DNA from 2 places in the Devosia sp. MC521 genome. Region 2 is predicted to be linked to the other one. Evidence: predicted binding sites of a transcription regulator. Region 2 holds the regulator's gene; the other holds the start of a gene.

What was found. Region 2 encodes HrcA, which represses chaperone genes, less so after heat shock. Its sites were predicted from a motif close to GTTAGCACTCNCNNNNNGNGAGTGCTAAC; they were not measured.
Positions count from the first base shown of each region.
Region 1: the regulator HrcA is predicted to act here: its motif matches at 8,959-8,987, upstream of groES (co-chaperone GroES).

Region 1 is NZ_CP059902.1:431,411-442,830, reverse strand. Features, by position in the region: gene ileS (isoleucine--tRNA ligase) at 1-1,807, opposite strand, end outside; gene H4N61_RS02115 (bifunctional riboflavin kinase/FAD synthetase) at 1,964-2,935, opposite strand; gene H4N61_RS02110 (TIGR01459 family HAD-type hydrolase) at 2,940-3,806, opposite strand; gene H4N61_RS02105 (EAL domain-containing protein) at 3,887-5,101, opposite strand; gene H4N61_RS02100 (sigma-54 dependent transcriptional regulator) at 5,280-6,713, shown strand; gene H4N61_RS02095 (hypothetical protein) at 6,798-7,199, opposite strand; gene H4N61_RS02090 (DMT family transporter) at 7,204-8,169, opposite strand; gene H4N61_RS02085 (hypothetical protein) at 8,190-8,381, opposite strand; gene H4N61_RS02080 (DUF427 domain-containing protein) at 8,487-8,846, opposite strand; gene groES (co-chaperone GroES) at 9,033-9,323, shown strand; gene groL (chaperonin GroEL) at 9,382-11,022, shown strand; gene H4N61_RS02065 (BrnA antitoxin family protein) at 11,159-11,392, shown strand; gene H4N61_RS02060 (TSUP family transporter) at 11,389-11,420, opposite strand, start outside.
Region 2 is NZ_CP059902.1:3,612,651-3,624,070, forward strand. Features, by position in the region: gene dnaK (molecular chaperone DnaK) at 1-442, opposite strand, end outside; gene H4N61_RS17450 (hypothetical protein) at 670-1,002, opposite strand; gene pabB (aminodeoxychorismate synthase component I) at 1,115-2,890, shown strand; gene pncA (bifunctional nicotinamidase/pyrazinamidase) at 2,887-3,522, shown strand; gene H4N61_RS17465 (DUF6500 family protein) at 3,546-3,764, opposite strand; gene grpE (nucleotide exchange factor GrpE) at 3,836-4,420, opposite strand; gene hrcA (heat-inducible transcriptional repressor HrcA) at 4,494-5,579, opposite strand; gene rph (ribonuclease PH) at 5,719-6,435, shown strand; gene H4N61_RS17485 (non-canonical purine NTP pyrophosphatase) at 6,587-7,231, shown strand; gene hemW (radical SAM family heme chaperone HemW) at 7,313-8,464, shown strand; gene rsmI (16S rRNA (cytidine(1402)-2'-O)-methyltransferase) at 8,536-9,426, shown strand; gene gshB (glutathione synthase) at 9,783-10,724, shown strand; gene H4N61_RS17510 (MarC family protein) at 10,752-11,387, shown strand.

The DNA.
Region 1 (11,420 bases), 600 kb from region 2:
GATACATCGAGGCCGGGAACTTCAGATGCGGCCACTTCTGCTTGTTGCGCAGAACGAAGGCATGGGTCGTGCCGCTATCGAACCAAACGTCAAGGACGTCCTTGATCATCTCGTAGTCGTCAGCGTTATACGCGTCGCCGAGGTACTGCTGGGCAGCGCCATCAAAGTACCAAGCGTCGGCGCCCTTTTCTTCAAAGGACTGCGCGATGCGTTCGTTGACGAGTTCGTCACGAAGGATTTCACCAGTGGCCTTGTTGACGAAGACGGTGATCGGAACGCCCCAAGCGCGCTGGCGCGACAGAACCCAATCAGGGCGATCGGCGATCATGGCGCGCAGACGATTCTGGCCCGTTGCAGGGTAGAACTTGGTCGCATCGATGGCGTTGATTGCACGCGAGCGTAGGGTGTCGCCTGCCTTGCCGTCGAACTCGCGATCCATATAGACGAACCACTGCGGGGTGTTGCGGTAGATCACCGGCTTCTTGGAACGCCAAGAGTGCGGATACTGGTGCTTGACGCGACCACGGGCCATCATCGCGCCAGCTTCAGCCAGAGCGGTGATAACGCGATTGTTGGCATCGCCCTTCTTGCCGTTGTCATCGATGACGCGCGCGCCATCAAAGCCCGGTGCGTCCTTGGTGTAGAAACCACCATCGTCGACAACATAAGGAATTGCCGGGTCGATGCCGCGATCCTGCAGGAGGCGGGTCGATTCCATCCAGATGCCAAAGTCATCAAGACCATGGCCTGGAGCGGTGTGCACGAAGCCGGTACCAGCGTCGTCGGTGACGTGTTCGCCATCGAGCAGAGCCACGTCGAAGGTGTAGCCACCAGCATAGCCGCGCAGTGGGTGCGCAACGGTGATGGCACTCAGCTCTTCAGCGGTGACGGTTGCGCGCTTTTCGAAAGCGGAAACCTTGGCCTTGGCCATGACTTCGCCAACGAGCTTGTCAGCGATGATCAGCTTTTCGCCAATCTTGGCCCAGTTTTCTTCCGGCGCGTCGGTGATCTCATAGAGACCGTAGGCGATACGGTTCGAGAACGAGATCGCGCGGTTGGCAGGGATGGTCCACGGCGTGGTGGTCCAGATGACAACCTTAGCGTCCTGATGCGCACCGGCGATCACAGGGAACTTCACCCAGATGGTGTCGCTCTCGTAATCAGCATATTCGATTTCGGCTTCAGCGAGCGCGGTGCGCTCAACAACCGACCACATCACCGGCTTAGAGCCGCGATAGAGCTGGCCGGACATGGAAACCTTCATCAACTCGCGCGCGATCTGGGCTTCCGCGTCAAAGCTCATGGTCAGGTATGGGTTGTCCCATTCACCCAAAACGCCGAGGCGCTTGAACTCTTCGCGCTGGATGTCGACCCAGCCTTCAGCAAAGGCGCGGCATTCCTGACGGAATTCGACAACCGGAACTTCGTTCTTGTCTTTGCCCTTGGCGCGGTACTGCTCTTCGATCTTCCATTCGATCGGCAGGCCGTGACAGTCCCAACCCGGCACGTACGCCGCGTTGAAGCCAAGCATCTGCATCGAACGGGACACCATATCTTTCAGCGTCTTGTTCAGCGCGTGACCGATATGGATGTTGCCGTTGGCGTATGGAGGGCCATCATGCAGCGTGAAATAAGGGCGATCCTTCGCCTGTTCGCGCTGCTTGGCGTAAATGTCCATGTCTTCCCAGCGCTTGAGCCAGTCTGGCTCACGCTGGGGCAGCCCGGCGCGCATTGGGAAATTGGTTTCCGGCAGGAACAGCGTGGCCGAATAATCGGTTTCGGTCGCGCCTTGTGCGGTATCGTTCATGGATCGGCAATCGGGGTTTTTGGAAGAATTGCGGGGGTTGTAGCAAGGCAAGGCCGCTGGGGCAAAGGTTGATTTGCGTCCCTAGGGCAGAGTTCGCACCGGCCGGGCACTTCTGTGGCCGATGCGCGTCTTGTCTTTAGCGCTTGTATTGGGCGCTTAGCCGAAAAAGCCGAGCTGACGATCAACCTCGGACAGGGGCTGGGTCTCAGCGATAATCTGTCGCGCCTTGCGGGAGTCTCGATCCATCGCCGTGATCAGCTCATCGAGGCCTGAAAAGACTTCCTGGCCGCGAATGTGACCCACCAGCGCAACCTCCAAGGTCTGCCCATAAATGTCTTCGTTGAAATCGAAGAGATGGGTTTCAAATGGAGGGAGCTGATTGTTGAACATCGGCTTGCCGAAGGCAGCGACGCCATCGAACAGACGATCGCCCAGGCGCGCGCGAACGGCATAAACGCCCTGTGCAAGCTGGAAGCCTGTCGGCGTCATGGTGTTGGCAGTTGGGTAGCCGAGTTCGCGGCCACGCTGATCGCCCTGCACCACGCAGCCTTCAAAGAACCAATGATAGCCCAGAAGACGGTTGGCGGCCGTGACAGCACCTTCGGAGAGAGCTGCGCGAATACGCGAGGACGAGATGGGCTCATCGCCCTCATCCATCAGATCAAGCTGTTCGACGGCAAAGCCAAGGCGCGCACCGGCGGCAGCCAGGAAGGCTGGCGTGCCCCGACGCTGGCGACCGAAGTGGAAATCCGCACCGACGATAACGCCTTTTACACCGAGCTGCTCGACCAGAATGGTCGACACAAAGTCTTCGGCCTCAATCTGGGAAAACGGCTTATCGAAGGGCAGAATGACAATGCCATCCAAGCCCAAGGCTTGCGCCAGACGCGCTTTCGCCTCGCCATTGGTGAGGCGGAACAGATAAGGCAAGGGTGCAAAAACGTCGCGCGGATGCGGCTCGAAGGTGAGCAAAAAGGCAGGAACGCCCGCCTCTGCCGCCCGCTCGCGCAATTTGGCGATGATGGTTTGGTGGCCGCGATGCAGGCCATCAAAATTGCCAATGGCGAAGTAAGCGCCGCGCGCCGCCTCGGGGAAACCACTTAAGCTGGAAAGACGGGTAAAGCTCACCGGATCACCAGGTCAATCGAGGAAGATAACCAGCGGTGCGGGCACGGCTTGGCTCCAGGAGATCGGCAATGGCCTGTGGATCAGGATTGCCGAATGCGTCGAGCTCAGCGGCGTGGATCGAGCCGGTGATGAACAGCAGGTCAATGCCGAACTGGGCCGCACCCGTCGCGTCGGTACGCACGCTATCGCCAATAGCGATGACACGAGACTTATCAAGCGCAGCGCCATTGGCCTTTTCGGCCAAGCGCAAAGCTTCGTCATAGATCGGGGCGTAGGGCTTACCAGCCATGTAGACCATGCCGCCCATGGCCGAATAGAGGTCGCCCAAAGCGCCGCCGCAATAGATGATCTTTTCGCCGTGCTCGACGACACGATCAGGGTTGGCGACGATCATTGGAAGCTTACGCGCTAACCAGCCCTGTGCGCGTTCGCGGTACATTTCTGGGGTATCATCATCATCATCGAGATCGGTGACGATAACGACATCTGCCGCAGCGGTGTCGGTGCGGGTAAGGTCGAAACCTTCATAGAGCGCATCATCCTTGGCTTCGGGACCAACGTGATGGATGTTTTTGCCCTTGTACTTGGCAATCATCGAGCGGGTTGCGTCGCCTGAGGAGACGATGTCGTCATAGGCATCACGCGGAACGCCGAGTTCGTCCAGCATTTCAATGATGGGCGCAGAAGGGCGCGGCGCATTGGTGATGAGCACGACACGGCCCCCACCCTTGCGGAAATTGACCAAGGCCTCAACGGCCTCGGGGAAGGCATGAATGCCGTTATGAATGACGCCCCAAACATCGCTCAGAACCGCATCATAGCGACTCGAAATCTCGGAAAAACCGGTAATATTGGGCAGGGACGAGGTCATAATTTGCCTTGATCGTGGCGACGGTGTTGAGCCCTATGTGGCACTTTCTTCGCAGGGATCAAGCAAAAACTCGGAGAAGATCACACGGCTCGGCTGGCACGTCCTGCCGACAGAGTGAGATCGGAGCGAATTGGCCCAGCCTTGGCCAGATGATCGCCCTGCACCAAGACAATATCATTGTCCAAGAGTTCGACGATCTGACGCTCGTTCACCACCCCTGTTGCCACCAGCATGATCTCGTGACGGGCCAGATAAGCCGCGACGTCGTTGAGGTGGAAATCGGTGTAGGTCTGTGGGTTCTCGATGAACTGGGAGGCATCGATGCGCACCGAGCTCACCCCCATGTCGGCCATGGCCGCCACATCAACGCGTAGGGAGCGCAGGTTGGCGACACTATAGGTCACGCCCTTGCGGGCAAACGCCGCCACAAAGCCACGTTCGCGGGCATCGAGATCGAACCAATCCGCCTCTGTGAAGAGGAAGGTGATCGCCTCGGCCACTTCGCGGTGACCTTCGAGGGTTACAAGCAATTGCTCGGCTGAGGTGTCATCGAGCGAAGCACGGGACAGTGGGACGTTGATTTTGGCGAGAGGACCGCCATTGCGCGAACGGCGTGCAATGGTGAGGGCTTCGACAAGGCCAGCATACTCAACCTGACGCAGGACATCGTCACCCTTGCGACGCGGCATGAAATCAGCAGGAACCGCGATCGCATCCTTTTCCATCACCAAGCGCGGAGTGAGGTCAAACAGAGCAGCGCGGCGCTGCGGCAAACGCAGAACTGGCTGGATGTGATGAACCAAACGGTTCTCCTTGAGCGCCGTGCGCACGAGGTCCGCAGGAATGATCGGTTCAGATTCTTTGATCGCGGGAGCGGGCGGCGGGGTGCCGATGGTGTCGTAAGCGGGCATGGGCTGCGCCTTGGCGACGCGCTCTTCCATGTCGGAAACAGCCTCGGCGACCTGACGGATGACGGTCCCTAAAACTGATATATCAGCCTCGACGGTATCGAGGCGCTGACCGGGGTTTAAATCGGTCAAGGTATTGATTCGCTGCCCCAGTACGGCACCAGCTTGCGCGTCGGTCGACAGCAGGCGCGACAATTCTTGAATAGCGCGCTCAAGGCGGCGTTCGGTGCGGACGCGAAGGGAGCGCTCAACAGCAAGCAGGCAGACGCAAGCGAAGACAATCGCAGCGATAATGGCATTGGCCGGTGTGAAGGTCAGAGCGAAATATGCCAGACCGCCGACGCAGGCCGAGGCGAGTGCGATAAAAATATAAATCAGTGCTTGCACGAGTGCCCCGTTAACCTTCGGTCGCCGCTGTTAGGATTCGACAACAGAGTCTTAACATCCCATCAGCGACGGCAAAAGCACGACGCTATGCCACACCAACGGAATCTTTACCCTAATCAGGAACAATCAGCGGCAACAAAAACGATCCGGCTGCGGACGAAAACGGGTTTCGAGCGTAATGACAAGCATGACCACGGGTTGCGACCACGCACTGTGCGGCCGGCTTTTGCTGATCGACCGCGACGCGGAAGGCGCAAGTCGCTTAGGGAGCGCGTTGAGAACCGCCCTATTGGTGAGCCCCAAAGTCAGCGTGGTCGATTGCGGGAAAGCAGCCAACGACCTGCTTCGCCAAATGTCGTTCGACATTATCCTCGCCGATCTTGCGAGCCTTACAGACCTTTCAGCTAGTGCCGAGGACGCCATGGCGCGCCTTGTCCGCCTTGCAGAAGGGGCCTTGATCGTTGCGCTTGCCGACAGCGGTTCGGTGAGCGGGGCACTAGCCGCCATGCGTGCCGGCGCTCACGATTATGTTTCCAAACCGACTAATGGGGAAACTCTGGCGGCGCGCATTGGCGAATTGGCCCAGCGTCATGGTCGCCCCAAGGCGCTTGGCATGGAAACCAGCGTCGAGAGCGGGGTCGCCGACTACGGTGGATTTGTCGGCGTCTCAAGCGCCATGCAGTATCTTTACGAGCAGATCGGGCGCGTGGCGACGTCGTCAGCACCCGTGTTCATCACGGGCGAAAGCGGCACCGGCAAAGACGTCTGCGCCGAGGCGCTGCACCAGAAAGGGCCGCGGAGCGGCAAGCCGATTGTGGCGATCAACTGCGCCGCTATTCCGCGCGATTTGATGGAGAGCGAGCTTTTCGGCGTCGTTCGGGGTGCCTTTACGGGGGCGCATGAAGATCGCAAGGGGGCAGCAGAACTCGCCGATGGCGGCACGCTGTTCCTCGACGAAATCGGCGAAATGGACCTTTCGCTCCAAGCCAAGCTTTTGCGCTTCCTGCAGACCGGCGTGATTTCGCGTGTTGGCGAAACGGCCACACGTAAGGTCGATGTGCGCGTGGTTTGCGCCACCAATCGCAATCCGATGCAGATGATTGCCGAGCGCAAGTTCCGCGAAGATCTCTTCTATCGCCTCCACGTTCTGCCTATCCATTTGCCGCCCCTGCGTCAGCGCCCGAGCGACATCATGGTTTTGGCTCGGCATTTCCTCGCGCGTTATGCGCGGGAAGAGAACAAGGTTTTTGGTGGTTTCACCCTCGATGCCGCCCAGCAACTGGCCGGTGGAGACTGGCCGGGCAATGTGCGCCAGCTTCAAAACATGATCCGCCGGATCGTGGTGATGTTCGATGGTGGCGACATTACCGGACGAATGCTCGCGACAGCCGATATTGAAGCGCGCGCGGTATCACCGTCTGCAGTGGAATCGCCGCGCGCCGATGGTCGCCGCACGGTGCAGCCCATGTGGCAGCAAGAGCAGCGCATTATCGAAGACGCAGTGGCCATATTTGGCGGCAATATCTCGCTAGCGGCAGCAGCACTCGAGATCAGCCCGTCAACGATCTACCGCAAGCGTCAGAACTGGGCGGAAATGGCAGCTGCGGGCTAACGCCCCTGCCCTTTCGCGATCACCACAAAACAAAAGGCCCCCGACAAAATCGGGGGCCTTTGTTATTTCGAATGTTGGTTTGGCTTAGAGGCCGAACGCGACGACCGATACGAGGCCGAGTACAACAGCAGACAGTGGAGCCATGACGGTGCGCTCTGCCTTGCTCTTGGAATTGAGCTGGGTCAGCATGAAGTAAAGAACAACTGCTGCAAAACCCCACATCGCCACAACTAGGCCTGTGTCAGGAACATAGGTGCTGTGGATCTCTTCGCTGAAAACACCAACGGTGGTGAGTGCGGCGTAGCTCACAGCTGCCGCGACAACGATGGCGATGAGGCTGAGAATACGCTGACCACCTTCGAGGCGCTTGTTCTGGCCGCCGAATACGTACTGGCCAAGTGGTGCGCCGAGGATGAGTGCGAGCTGGAAGAGGGAGAAAACGGCCAGGATGACCGTGAGGGTAACTGCTGAAGGTGCGCTGTGCATTTTCTTAAGGAGTACTAGCTTCTTTCGCGCGACGCCGGTCGAGGCCGAGCCAACGTTCGCGCAGGATTACGGCAATGCCGGAGGCGACGATGATGATCGCACCGATGATCATGGTGATCGTCGGTACATCTGAAAAGAGTAGATAACCGATAATAATCGTCAGGAGGAGTGAGACATATTCGAACGGTGCAATAACCGACATGTCTGCGTAACGGTAGCAGGATGTCAGGAGGAGCTGCCCTAACCCACCAAAAAATCCTGCACCAATCAGAAGTGCCGCCAACTCAGGCGTTGGCATGACCCAGCCAAAGGGCAAGGTGACGAGGCTCAGGACGCTCGCGCTGACAAAGAAATAGGTCACGATGGTTTCAGTGCGCTCGGTTTGAACGAGTTTTCGCACCTGCAACATGGCAAAAGCGGAAAGAATAGCCGCCCCCAAGGCCGCTAACGCGCCGATTGTCTCTGCAGAATCAGCGCCGGACTGGCCGCTGAAGATGGTCAGGCGAGGCCACAGAATGATCACCACCCCAACGAGACCGATAATCACCGTCGTCCAGCGGAAGGTATAGACGCGCTCGTGCAGCAGAATGGCTGAGAGGATGACAATAACCAGCGGGGAGGCATAGCCGATAGCGGTAGCCTCTGGCAGGGGCAGCCGGGTCAGCGCGAAAAAGCCAAGCGCCATCGAACACACGCCGATGAGCCCGCGCAACACATGCCCAAAGGGGCGCGATGTTTTGAAAGCAGTGGAGAGCCGGCCCCGCAGCGCAAGAAACGCGAGGACCGGCACGAGTGCGAAAAAGCTACGGAAGAACACCATTTCCCCGGCGGGGATGGTGTCAGCGGCTTTCAACATGGTCGCCATGACCACGAAGCAGCATACGGACAGGATTTTAAGGAAAATGCCTCGGAGAGGTCCGGCCACGCCGCCTAGTTCGGCGGTGCTGGAATTTCGAGGCGAGAGATCCACATTATCTCCTGTCGGCGGGCTTACTTGCCAGCCGCTTCCAGCTTTTCCTTAGCAATACGGGCAGTTGCGAAAGCCTTGTGCTCAGGACCGACGGCAGAGCCAGTCTTGAGGGCCTTGCCTTCCGCATCCTGGACTTCCCAGTGCCAGTTGGTGTTTGCGCCAACGCCGCCGACGCGGCGCAGTTTGATCTGAAGTGTCGATTGTTCGCTCATATGCGTCTTATGGCCTTGAATGATTGGAAGGGAAAGAGGGGGAGTTGGGCATTTCCATGATCTGGTGCCACGAAATGCGGATTTGCCTGTGCCAGTAGCCGTATCCTAGCCCCCTGTCACCTGAATAGAGATGCGATCGCCGCCAAAGGTGATCAAATCGCGCAGCTCAGCGTAATCACCCTCGGCATAGGGGTAGTACCAGGCTAAATCGTCGCCATCGGCGGTGAGGGTCTTTATATTGTAGTAATGCGCTTCACCGAGCCCATCCTCCTGCCGCTTGGTATCAGACGCCTCCAAGATCGAGGGGTGAACATCCTCAATGGGGAAGTAGTAGCGCGTCTCACGCCCGGGCTGTTCGAGCTTTAGCGCTTTGGAAGTGCTCGCGATTTCGTCGCCGTCAAAAAAGATATGAACGCGACTTGAGACGGGGCTTATGGTCCGGCCCGGTGTGTTGAGTGTGGACATGGGGCTATCCTTATTTTCCACGTTTGTCATGACGCTCTAACGCACGAGAAAAAACTTAGGTTCACGTCCCTTGACTCCACTTGGAGGGCGTTCCTATATCCAGTGCAGCACTGTTAGCACTCAGATGTATCGAGTGCTAACAGTGCGCAAAATTGCATTCAGAAATGATGCCAAGAGGATATTACCATGGGCTTTCGTCCCCTGCATGACCGCGTAGTCGTCCGTCGCGTTGACAGTGAAGAAAAGACCAAGGGCGGGATCATCATTCCAGATACCGCCAAGGAAAAGCCGTCTGAAGGTATCGTCGTTGCTGTGGGCCCAGGTGCTCGCGACGACGCTGGCAAGACCGTTGCCCTCGACGTAAAGGCAGGCGATCGCGTGCTTTTCGGCAAGTGGAGCGGCACCGAAGTTAAGGTCGACGGCGAAGACCTGATCATCATGAAGGAAAGCGACATCATGGGCGTGATCGAGGCTTAATTGCCTCTCCGCTTTTGACTGTCTCTCCCATTAATTAGAATTCTTAAGGAGCCACACCATGGCCGCTAAAGAAGTAAAATTCTCCGCCGAAGCTCGCGAAAAGATGCTCCGTGGCGTCAACATTCTCGCCAACGCTGTTAAGGTCACTCTCGGTCCAAAGGGCCGTAACGTTGTGATCGAAAAGTCCTTCGGCGCTCCACGCATCACCAAGGACGGTGTGTCGGTTGCTAAGGAAATCGAACTTGAAGACAAGTTCGAAAACCTCGGCGCACAGCTGCTGCGTTCGGTCGCTTCCAAGACCAATGACGTTGCTGGCGACGGCACCACCACTGCAACCGTTCTCGGCCAGGCAATTGTTGTCGAAGGCGTGAAGGCTGTTGCTGCTGGCTTCAACCCAATGGATCTCAAGCGCGGTATCGACATGGCAGTTGCCGAAGTCGTCGCTTCGCTCAAGGCATCGTCCAAGAAGATCACTTCCTCTTCGGAAGTTGCTCAGGTCGGCACCATCTCGGCTAACGGTGAATCGTCCATCGGCGACATGATCGCTGAAGCGATGCAGAAGGTTGGTAACGAAGGCGTTATCACCGTCGAAGAAGCCAAGACCGCTGAAACCGAACTTGATGTCGTTGAAGGCATGCAGTTCGACCGTGGGTACCTCTCGCCGTACTTCGTGACCAACGCAGAAAAGATGACTGCGGTTCTCGAAGATCCAGTGATCCTCCTGCACGAAAAGAAGCTCTCGAACCTGCAGGCTATCCTGCCGATCCTCGAAAGCGTTGTTCAGTCCCAGCGTCCACTGCTTATCATTGCAGAAGACATCGAAGGCGAAGCACTCGCGACCCTCGTTGTGAATCGTCTGCGTGGCGGCCTCAAGGTTGCAGCTGTTAAGGCTCCAGGCTTCGGCGATCGTCGTAAGGCAATGCTCGAAGACATCGCGATCCTGACCGGCGGTCAGGTCATCTCGGAAGACCTCGGCATCAAGCTCGAAAACGTGACCATCGACATGCTCGGCACTGCCAAGCGCGTTGAAATCACCAAGGAAAACACCACCATCGTTGATGGTGCTGGTACCCAGGAAGACATCCAGGGTCGCGTTGGCCAGATCAAGGCGCAGATCGAAGAAACCACTTCGGACTACGACCGTGAAAAGCTGCAGGAACGTCTTGCTAAGCTTGCTGGTGGCGTTGCTGTCATCCGCGTTGGCGGCTCGACCGAAGTTGAAGTTAAGGAACGCAAGGACCGCGTTGACGACGCTCTGAACGCAACCCGCGCTGCGGTTGAAGAAGGCATCGTACCAGGCGGCGGCGTTGCTCTGCTGCGCGCTTCGAACTCGATCACCGTTAAGGGTGCGAACGCTGACCAGGAAGCTGGTATCGCTATCGTTCGTCGCGCTCTTCAGGCTCCAGTTCGCACCATTGCGAACAATGCTGGCGCTGAAGGTTCGGTCGTTGTTGCTCGTATCCTCGAAAACAACGCAGTATCGTTCGGCTACAACGCTGCGACCGACGAATACGGCGATCTGGTTGCCCTCGGCGTTATCGACCCAGTTAAGGTCGTTCGCACCGCGCTTCAGGACGCAGCTTCGGTTGCATCGCTCCTGATCACCACCGAGGCTATCATCGTTGAAGCCCCTAAGGCTGACGCTCCGGCAATGCCAGGCGGCGGCGGCATGGGCGGCATGGGCGGCATGGACTTCTAGTAGTCCACACGCTCAGACCAACCGGTCTAAAGCGAAACGGGAAAGGCGTCGTGGAAACACGGCGCCTTTTCTTTTGAGTGATTGAGACGGGACGACCTAGCGCGTGTAGAATGCGCTCACACAAGGACCCATACATATGCGACCACCAAGACGCGCCAGCGCCCTCGATACGGCTGAAGCGGCCTTCAAGGCGGCGACCAGCAAGCCAAGCACAGAGGCTCCTGCAGCGCGTGTCCACGCGCCACCCGAAGGCAAAGAGCTGGTGAGCCTAAAGCTCGACCGGGCTGTGTTGGAACATTTTCAGGATGACGGCCCCGGCTGGCAGGACCGTATCAACGCTGCGCTGCGTTCGGCTGCTGGCCTCGATTAAGGCCAGAACAGCAGTTTGACGGCCATCG
Region 2 (11,420 bases):
CGTTGAAGTAAGCCGGAACGGTGATGACTGCCTGAGTGACGGTCTCGCCGAGGTAAGCCTCAGCGGTTTCCTTCATCTTCTGCAGGATCATGGCCGAAACCTGGCTTGGGGAGTACTGCTCACCCGAAGCTTCAACCCATGCGTCGCCATTGCTTGCGCGTGCGATCTTGAACGGAACCAGACCCTTGTCCTTTTCGACCATCTTGTCGTCGAAACGACGGCCGATCAGGCGCTTTACAGCGAACAGGGTGTTTTCTGGGTTGGTAACGGCCTGGCGCTTAGCCGGCTGACCGACCAGACGTTCGCCGTCCTTGGAAAACGCAACCATAGATGGCGTGGTGCGTGCGCCTTCTGCGTTCTCGATAACCTTCGGGTTGCTGCCGTCCATGACGGCGACGCAGCTGTTGGTCGTACCGAGGTCGATGCCGATAACTTTAGCCATTCTCTAGCCTCTCTTTCAGCGAACCCGCCGTGAAGTCCTTTGCAACGAAAGCAACTTCTGGCCCTTCGGGGCCGGGGTCCCTCGTAGGTTCTGGATCAGTGCCCCGTTCGGGGCCTAGGGCCGTATATAGGGGGGTGTGGCGAGGGCTTCAAGCGCGGGGGCGTTATGATTTTCGTCCCCGCACAATCAGTGGAAGACCCGGTGGATTACTCGGGTCCTTTTACCGCTTAGTCTTGGAGCGTGTAGCTTGCCAGCGAACAGATATCGACTTCGTTGACGATCAGCTCTTCCTCTTCGGCGCCAACAAACTTGAAGTCATAAAGGCACTGGTCCGAACCATCACCGATGGTGGCGGTGGCTTCGAAGCCAGCTTCGAGCACCCCGAGGTTTTCGAGAAGGTCTTCACCCCAAGAGTCTTCATTGGACGGGGTGGTGTAGAAATAATGCAGGTCAATGGAGCTGTTGTTGATGATTTGGAACTCAACAGTTTCTGCCATTGCAGGGATAGCAGCGGCCAGGAGTGCGACAGCACCAATGGCGGCTAAGATATTCTTGGCCATATAAAACTCTCCGGAAAATAGACATGAAAAATCGCGTCGTCTTTTGCCATTTTCGCAAAACGGTGCCAAGGGGGGCAGTATCGGACGGCCGAGAAATCTTTTAGAAGGCGTCATGATTTCAAAAGGCACAGTGCTGTTGCAGGACAGCGCTCACGCAGACAGTAAGAGCCTTTTATTTTCAGCGCCCTACCGCGTGCTGAGCGCCCATAGCTATGATCAGGCGCTATTGGTTATGGCGGAGATGGTCGAGCTGCAGGCGCAGGGCCTCTGGCTGGCCGGCTATTTTGCCTATGAAATGGGTTATGGCTTTGAGGAGCGTTTGCGCGGCTTTTTGCCTGCGCATTCTGCGTCCCCGCTGCTCTGGTTTGGCGTGTATGACGCCCCGAAATATCTTACACAAGAATCCGTCAACGCGCTTTTATCAGCAGCGCCTGTGGGCGCAGCCGAACGTTTGGCCCCTCGAACCGATTTTCAGACCTACAAATCAGCATTCGATCGGGTAAAAAATTATATCGAGGCGGGCGACGTGTATCAGATCAACCTCACCCTCAAGGCCGAGTTCGATTTGGTTGGTGATAGTCTCGGGTTCTATCGCAGCCTTGTGCAAAGCCAGCCCACCGCCTTTGGCGCTTATATCGATGCGGGTGACCACAAAATTCTCTCGGCCTCACCGGAGCTGTTCATCTCGGCAAAAGATGGCGCGCTCAGCGCGCGGCCGATGAAGGGGACTTTAAAACGCTCACCCCGCGCCGCTGACGACGCGGCCTATCGCGCTCGCTTGCAGAGCGACGAGAAAAACCGCGCCGAAAATCTCATGATCGTTGATCTCTTGCGCAATGATATGGCGCGGATTTCTGAGATCGGCTCGGTGCGGGTGACAGACCTTTTTACGGTGGAGACTTATCGCACGCTGCACACAATGACTTCGGGCATTGTTTCTCGCCTACTTCCAGAGATGACCGCCATTGGTGCTGTCGAAAATCTCTTTCCATGCGGCTCTATCACCGGAGCCCCAAAATTGCGGGCGATGGAAATTATCCATGAGGTCGAGGATGGCGCGCGGGGCGTTTATACGGGCTCTATCGGCTTTATCGCGCCAAATGGCGATTTCAGTTTCAACGTCGCCATCCGCACCGCCGTTATTGACGCAGCGGGTAAGGGCGAGATCGGCGTTGGTGGGGGCATTGTTGCCGACAGTGTTGCCGAAGACGAATATCAGGAGGCTTTGCTCAAATTGCAGTTTCTGGCCGACCCGGCCCAACCGGTGACCCTTATCGAAACTTTTAAGTGGAGCGCGGAAGAAGGCTTCGTGCTGCGACAGCGCCATGTTGAGCGTCTGCTTGCCTCGGCTGAATATTTTGGCTTGCCGGTAGAAGCCGATGCGATTGAAACATTCCTCGACGATAACGCCAGCGCTTGGACGCAGCCCATGCGGGTTCGTCTCACTCATTCTGCAGCTGGGCTCGATTTGACAGCGGTGGTTCTACCTCCGAGCCCAAGTCTCTTCCGCTTCGATATCGCCAGCGAAGTCCTGCAATCCTCATCGGTGTGGGTCGCGCACAAAACCACCAATCGCTCCTTTTATGATGAACCGAAAAAGCGCGCCCATGATGAGCGTGGCTTGGATGAATTGGTTTTCACCAATGAGCGCGGCGAACTGACCGAGGGCTCTTTTACCAATCTATTCATCGAGCGGGATGGTCGGCTGCTGACCCCTGCCGTGAGCTCCGGCTTGTTGCCGGGAACATTGCGGGCAGAAGTTTTGGCGAGCGGGAAGGCGGAAGAAGCCATCCTGACCCTTGCCGATCTCGAAACGGCTGATGCAATCTATCTCGGCAATTCCGTGCGCGGTCTTATCCGTGCTGAGTGGGTAAGGGGCAAGGCATGAGCTTTGAAATCAAATCCGACGACGTTCTGGTCGTTGTCGATGTGCAATATGATTTTCTGCCCGGTGGCAGTCTCGCCGTTGCCGATGGTGATGCGATCATTCCAGTGGTCAACGCCTTGGCCAAGAAGTTTGCCAATGTCGTGCTGACCCAAGACTGGCACCCTGCCGATCATGTCTCCTTTGCCAGCCAGCATGCGGGCAAGGCGCCATTTGAAACGGTAGAGCTGGATTATGGAACACAGGTCTTGTGGCCGAACCACTGCGTATGGGGCACGCGCGGCGCCGAAATTTCGGCTGATCTCGACATCCCACACGCGCAAATGATTATCCGCAAAGGCTTTAATCGCGCCATCGATAGCTATTCGGGCTTTCAAGAAGCGGATCGCACAAGCCTGACAGGGTTGGCGAGCTATCTTGGCGAGCGCAATTTGAGCCGGGTCTTCGTGGTTGGCCTCGCCACCGATTTTTGTGTGGCCTGGACAGCTATTGATTCTGCCGCTGGCGGGTTTGAGACTTTTGTCATTGAAGACGCCACCCGCGCCATCGATGCCAACGGTTCGCTCGAAAAGGCTTGGGCTGATTTGGAAGAAGCGGGCGTGACGCGGATCACGTCGGCCGAGCTAATCAGCTAAGGATTCACGTGAAACTAAGCTGATTATCGTTCGGCAATGAGCATCGCCTTGATCGTGGTCGCTTTGACAAAATGATCAAGGCGGTGGGTTTTTATCCACCACGTAGCCATTTCCATCAGCAGATCAGGCGTGTCATTGCGGTTGGCGAAAAACGCATAAAACGAGAGGCCAACGCCCTCCCCCTTTTGTGCGATTTTGGCGGTACACACCGCGATGGCTTTTTCACGCAGTGCGGGTGTCATTTATTTTCCGTCCGCTTGAGGCATAAAAAAGGGCACCGGATGGCGCCCTTTCAAGTGTGAAGGCAGAGCGCTTAAGCGTTCTTGTCGATCGCGTCGCCTGCTTCAGCCGCTGGACCGCCCTTGGCAACACCAACCATGGCTGGGCGCAGAACGCGCTCGCCAATGGCAAAGCCTTCCTGAACGACCTGCACAATCGTGCCTTCTGGAACGGCCGGGTTCGGCACTTCGAACATCGCCTGGTGCTTATGCGGATCGAACTTCTGGCCAGCGGCTTCAATCGGCTTGACGCCATGCTTGGCAAGAAGACGGTTGGTTTCGCGTTCAGCCAGCTCAATGCCTTCGATCAGGCTCTTGAGTGAACCTTCAGCGCTCTCACGGACATCGGCTGGGATGACCAGCAGCGCGCGCGACAGCGCGTCGGTGGCGCTCAGCATATCGCGAGCAAATCCAGCGATGGCGTAGGTGCGGGTGTCAGCGACTTCGCGCTCCGTGCGCTTACGCAGGTTTTCCATTTCCGCAATGGTACGCAGAACGCGGTCCTTGAGGTCGGCGTTTTCCGCCTGCAATGCCTCAACGGGATCGACTTCTGGAGCGGTTTCGGTGGTCGGGATCTCGACTTCCGGATTTTCGCCCTGGGCGGCGTTTTCGTCGCTCATTGTGTCTTCTTCCGTTCGTTAAAACTTTCTGTCCCGCATATCGGTCAAGCGAGACGGTAATTCAAGCTCTCACTCACCGTGCTGCGCGCTTACGCGCAATCATCGCGGAAATGACGTTAGCCGTGTAGTCCACAACGGGGACAATGCGTGCATAGTTCAATCGCGTTGGCCCGATAACGCCTAAGACGCCAACGATCCGATCATTGGCATCCTTATAGGGCGAGAGAATCACCGAAGAGCCGGAGAGGGAGAAGAGCTTATTCTCTGAGCCGATGAAAATACGGACACCCTGCCCGCGCTCCGCATCGCCCAAGAGATCGAGCAATCCATCCTTGCTTTCCAGCTCATCGAACAACTGCCGCATCCGTGCCAACTCGTCGCTGGCCATGGTGTCATTGATGAGATTGGCGCGGCCGCGAACGATCACCGTGGGAGCATTGCCCGACGCAGGGGTGGACAGGGTCGCAATGCCAGCGTCGACGAGTTTTTGGGTGAGCTCGTCCAATTCGGCGCGTTGTTCATCGCGTCGCTCATTGAGCAGTTTTTTGGCTTCCGCCAAAGTGCGCCCGACAATGTAATTGGAGAGGTAATTGCCCGCCTGCTGCAAGGAGCTCGCGGCGTAGCCGGGTGGAAGATCGAGGATGCGGTTTTCCACCTGCCCATCTTCGCCAACCATGATGGCCATGGCCCGTGAATTATCGAGGCGCACAAATTCGATATGCCTCAGCACCATATCGGCCTTGGTGGCAATAACTACGCCAGCGCCGTGGCTAAGGCCGGAGAGGAGGGAGGAGGCTTCCGTCAGCATGTCCTCGACCTGCCCGCGCCCGGCCGTGTGTTCCATCTGACGGGCTATCCGGCCGCGCTCATCCTCATCCACCGCGCCCACTTCAAGCATGGAGTCGACGAAAAAGCGCAGGCCTTGCTGGGTCGGCGCACGGCCAGCGGAGGTGTGTGGCGCCGCAATAAGACCTAGGTCTTCAAGGTCTGCCATCACATTTCTGACAGAAGCGGGGGAAAGCTCCACCTGCAAAAGTCGGCTAAGATCACGCGATCCCACGGGCACACCGGTGTCGAGATAGCGCTCGACGAGGGTCCGAAAAATCTCCTGGGAGCGCGTGTTGAGCACGCTAAGGAAGTCTTCTGCCGGTCTGGTCATGGCTTTTATGCTAAATCTTTCGCTTTAACCCTGTACTCTCATTTAAGCTCTTCCTCCCCAAGCGCCAAGCTGCCGCAGCTTGTGAGTGGGGCCGTTGGAGGTTAAGAGGCGGTTAACACCATTTTCTAGCGGACAAAATATGCGCCCCTCCGGTCGACAGCCTTCAGATATGCGTACGGTGACCTTTGAACGTAAGGTCTCCATGAAAGCAGAAGGCTCGTGCCTTGTAACCTTCGGCAACACCAAAGTTTTGTGCACTGCTTCGGTTGAAACCAGCGTTCCGGGTTGGCTGCGTGGCAAGGGTCAGGGCTGGGTCACAGCTGAATACGGCATGCTGCCCCGCGCCACCGGTTCGCGCAATCGTCGTGAAGCCACAGCCGGCAAGCAGACAGGCCGCACCCAAGAAATTCAGCGTCTCATCGGTCGCTCGCTCCGCGCTGTTGTAGATTTGGCAGCGCTCGGCGAAGCTCAGATCACTCTCGATTGTGACGTGCTTGAAGCCGATGGCGGCACCCGTACCGCAGCCATCTCGGGCGCTTATGTGGCACTGGTTGATGCCATCGCCTGGATGGAAGAGCGCAAGCTGACCAAGGGCAAGGTTCTCAAGGACAGTATCGCAGCGGTTTCTTGCGGCATTTATCGCGGCACCCCGGTTCTCGATCTCGACTATCTCGAAGACGTCGAAGCGGAAACGGATGCCAACTTCGTCATGACCGGTTCGGGCAAGTTTGTCGAAATTCAGGGCACTGCTGAAGGCGCTCCGTTCGACCGCTCGGAGCTGGAAGCCCTTATGGGTCTGGCCGAAAAGGGCATTACCGAACTTTCCGCGCAGCAGCGCGCAGTTCTGGGTCAATAATGCACTGGTTGCGGAAGAAGCTACCGTTTCGTCTTGCTGACCGTCCTGCTCGCCCTGAGCAGGCGGCGCGGCCCAATGGCGAACGCCATTTTTCCGCTCACAATTCTCGCGTATGGAATGACATCGTCCGCGCACTCGAAGGTACAAAGAAATGACCATCCCTCGTCTTCGCCCCGGTGATCGTCTTTGCATCGCGACCCATAACGCGGGCAAGCTCAAAGAATTCCGCGAATTGTTTGAGCCCTTTGGTTTGGTTCTGGTGTCGGCGGGCGATTTGGGCCTGCCGGAGCCAGAAGAAACCGGCACCACCTTTGCCGAAAACGCGCGCACCAAGGCTCATGCTGCGGCGACGGGCGCCAATATGTTGGCTCTGTCCGACGACAGCGGCCTTTGCGTCGACGCGCTCAATGGCGATCCGGGTGTTTACACCGCCGATTGGGCTGGTGTGCCGCGCGACTTCAATCGCGCCATGAAGCGCGTGGAAGATGCCTTGCAGGCCGCAGGCGCAGGCTCTCCCGGCCAGCGTCGCGGCTCGTTTAATGCCACGCTTTGCCTTGCCCATCCCGATGGCCGCGATATGCTTTTTGTTGGCAAGTGCGAAGGGACGCTGATCTGGCCGCCACGCGGCGATGTCGGTCATGGCTATGACCCGATGTTCATGCCTGATGGCCATGACATCACTTTTGGTGAAATGGCGCCTGAGGTGAAGCATTCTTGGTCGCCCGGTCAAACTGGTCTTTCCCATCGTGCGCGGGCCTTTGCCCAATTCGTTGAGAACCAGATAGAGCATGCCTAGTCAGACCAATGTCTGGGCAGTAACAATTCTTCTGTCCCCGATGGGCGGGGCGGATCGGTGCATTATGCGAGGCGTTCGACCATGAACGGGAATGATCTCTTCGGCATTTATGTGCACTGGCCTTTCTGTGCCTCCAAATGCCCCTACTGCGATTTCAACTCGCATGTGCATCGCGGCCCGTTTGACGAAGATGCCTTCGTTGAAGGCTATAAGCGTGAGATCGCCCATATGGGTTCGCTCACGCCCGGCCGTCTAGTGCAGTCGATTTTCTTTGGCGGTGGCACGCCTTCGCTGATGTCGCCAAAGGCCGTTGGCACGATTTTGGATGCCATCTCCAATGAGTGGCAAATCGACAGCAATGCCGAAATCACCCTGGAGGCCAACCCAACCAGTGTTGAGGTGGATCGCTTCCGCGGCTTCCGCATGGCTGGCGTTAATCGCGTGTCGCTCGGTGTGCAGTCGCTGCGCCCTGGTCCGCTGGCCGAATTGGGCCGTCGCCACTCTGTCGAAGAAGCCATTGCTGCCGTGCGTATCGCGCAGTCGATCTTTGATCGATCGAGTTTTGATCTGATCTACGCGCGTCCCAAGCAGACGCTTGAAGATTGGGAAGATGAGCTCAAGGAAGCCATCTGGCTGGCCGATGGTCACTTGAGCCTTTACCAGCTCACCATTGAGCAGGGTACGCGCTACTACGATCTCTATAATGCCGGTAAGCTCATCATGCCGAACGAAGATCTCGGCGCGGATTTTTATGAGATGACGCAGGAGCTGACGTCGGCTGCTGGCATGCCCGCCTATGAGATTTCCAACCATGCTGTGCCCGGTCAGGAAAGCCGCCATAACATGCTCTATTGGCGTTATGGCGAATATGCTGGCATTGGTCCGGGCGCACATGGTCGCCTCATGGTCAATCATCAGCGCTACGCGACAGCCTGCGAGAAAATGCCATGGCAGTGGCTCGACCTGACGGAAAAACACGGCCACGGCATGGTCACCAATGATGTGCTGAGCTGGGAAGAACAGGGCGACGAATATCTCGTCATGGGGCTGCGTCTTAAGGAAGGCATTTCCCCATCGCGCTTCATGGCTATTTCCGGCCGTGGTCTGGCGGAAAGGCAGATCGAGGTTTTGAAGGGCTATGGCTTCCTCGAAACGCTCCCCAACGGCAATCTGCGCGTCACGGAGAAGGGTTTTCCTGTTCTCGACGCGGTTGTCGCCGATCTCGCAGCGTAAAACCTTTTTGGGTGATGGCGCCCGGCGCCCTCACCTGCTCCAAGTTTTGACTATTCATAAAAGGCGCTGTCATGAGTGAGACCAGCAAGAATTTCTTTATTGCCGGCAGTAGCTTTGACGCGCCGCTCTTGTTGCCTGGGCTTTATGTCGTTGCGACACCCATTGGCAATCTTCGCGATATCACCATTCGTGCGCTTGAAACTTTGGCTGCTGCCGACGCGATCCTCTGCGAGGACACCCGCACCTCGGCAAAGCTGCTTGATCATTTTGGTATCCGCGCCCGCCGCGTCGCCTTTCACGAGCACAATGAGCGCGAGAAGGCAGAAGATATCGCCAACCGCATTAGCGCTGGCGCAGTGATTGCACTCATTTCTGATGCGGGCACCCCCCTGCTCTCCGATCCGGGCTTTCCGCTCATCCGCGTCTTGGCTGAACAGAACCTGCCGGTCTTCCCCATTCCCGGAGCCTCGGCGTTGCTTTCGGCTTTGGTGGTGGCAGGCCTGCCAACCGATGCTTTTGCCTTCCATGGCTTCCTGCCACCCAAGGCCGGTGCGCGTGCCAATGCGCTCGGTCGTCTGAAGGATTCACGTGAAACCTTGGTGTTTTACGAAAGCCCCCGCCGCATCGCAGACACGCTCGCCTCCATGGCGGAAGTGTTTGGCGACCGACAGGCTTCGGTCTCTCTGGAATTGACCAAGCGCTTCGAGCGCACGTTTCGCGGGCCTCTTTCGGAGTTGGCTCAACAGTTCGCTGAAGATGACACCAAGGGCGAAGCTGTTATTGTCGTTTCCGGTGCGAGCGAGCCAACCGCCCCAGCGGCAGAAGATTGGCAGGCAGCACTGACCCAAGCCATGGCCGATGCGCCCCTGCGTGCCGCCGTCGATGACATCGCCGCGCGTTTCAATTTGAAGCGCAAGGAGGTTTACGATGCTGCCCTCGCGATCAAGGCGCAGTCGGAATAAGAGCATTCTGGCCGAAAAATTTGGCCAGCGCAGTGAGGCGCTGGCGGCGCTGTATTTGCGTCTCAAATTCTATCGCATTCGCAATCGCCGCTACAAAACCCCTGTAGGCGAGATCGACATTGTTGCGAAAAGTCCAAAACCTTGGTCTTCATCGAGGTCAAAGCGCGGGCAAAGTTCTCGGATTATCTTGAGGCCAGCGAAGCGGTTAACCGCGAACGCATCACGCGGGCCGCAGAATTTTGGCTCATGCGCCACCCACACGAAGCAGGCCGAGATTGCCGCTTTGACGTAATTTTCCTTGCACCCGGCCGTTTGCCGGTTCATCTCATCAACGCTTTCTAGTGCGAGATTTGCTCATGTCCCTCAAAGTCGCCGTCCAAATGGATCACGTCTCAACCATCAATCCCAAGGGTGACAGCACCTTTGCTATGATGTTGGAGGCGCAATCGCGCGGCCATGAACTGGTGCACTACACCGCCGACACTCTAGCGCTGCGGGACAATGTGCTCAGCGCTTTGGTGCAACCGATCAAGGTCATTGACGCCGATAAGGGTGAGCACTTTGAGCTCGGCGCGGCCAGCCGCATTGATCTGTCGACCCAGGACGTGGTGCTGATGCGCCAAGACCCGCCGTTCGACATGAACTACATCACCATCACCCATATGCTCGAGCGCATTCACCCCAAGACCTTGGTGGTCAATCCGCCAGCGGCGGTGCGCAATGCGCCAGAGAAAATTCTGGTCACCGAATTCCCCGAGCTGATGCCGCCAACGCTGATCACTCGCGATCGCGCTGAAATCGAAGCGTTCCGCGCGGAGCACGGCAATATCATCGTCAAGCCGCTCTACGGCAATGGTGGCGCTGGCGTCTTCCTCATTCAGGAAAACGATCAAAACCTCGCTAGCCTTCTTGAGCTGTTTGAAGACAAATATCGCGAACCCTTCATGATCCAGCGTTACCTGCCGGATGTGCGCAAGGGTGACAAGCGCATTATCATCATCGATGGTGAGCCTGTGATGGGCCTCAACCGCGTGCCGGCAGAGGGCGAAGCGCGCTCCAACATGCATGTTGGCGGTCGTCCGGAACTCTCCCCGCTGACCGAACGTGAGTTGGAAATCTGCGCGGCCATTGCGCCAGCGCTGAAGGCTCGCGACATGATCTTCGTTGGCATTGACGTCATCGGCGGCTATCTCACCGAGATCAATGTCACCTCGCCCACCGGCCTGCGTGAAATCAAGCGCTTTGGTGGCCCCGATATTACGGCCATGATCTGGGACGCAATCGAAAAGCGTCGCTAAGCGTTTTTGTGAAGGGGGCGAAGGCTCATGGATGTTTTTCTGGTCGCTTTCGTCACCCTCTTCGCAACCGTGGGTGTCGCCGACATTCCCTTTATCTTTGCGGCGCTGACCAAGGATAACACGCCTGCGGAACGCAGGATTTTTGCCACGCGCGGTGTGCTCATCGCGCTGGGCATTCTTTTGTGCTTTGCCTTTCTCGGCAATTCCATTCTCGAAGTCTTCGGCATCACCATTCCGGCGCTGCGCACGGCAGGTGGCATTCTGCTGCTGTTGATTGCGATCGACATGGTGTTTGCTCGCCATTCCGGCGCGACGGGCACCACCTCCGAAGAAGAAAACGAAGCCCGTCAGTCCAACGACATTTCGGTGTTCCCTCTGGCGATGCCGCTGTTGAGCGGTCCTGGGGCTATTAGTGCCGTCATCCTGCTGACGACCGGGGCCGACAATCGCTTGGCGTTCTGGATGGTTGTTGCGGCTATCGTCGCCATTATGCTGGCGGCCTGGCTCACCTTGCTGGTCGCTATCCCGATCCAGCGCCTGCTCGGTATCACTGGGCTGGCAGTGGTCACTCGTGTGGTCGGGGTGCTTTTGGCAGCCCTTGCCGTGCAGTTTATCTTCGATGGCGTGCGCACCAGCGGACTATTGGGTGTGGTCGCTAGCTAACCCCACTCCTTGAACGCTGGTCGTGGTGCACGT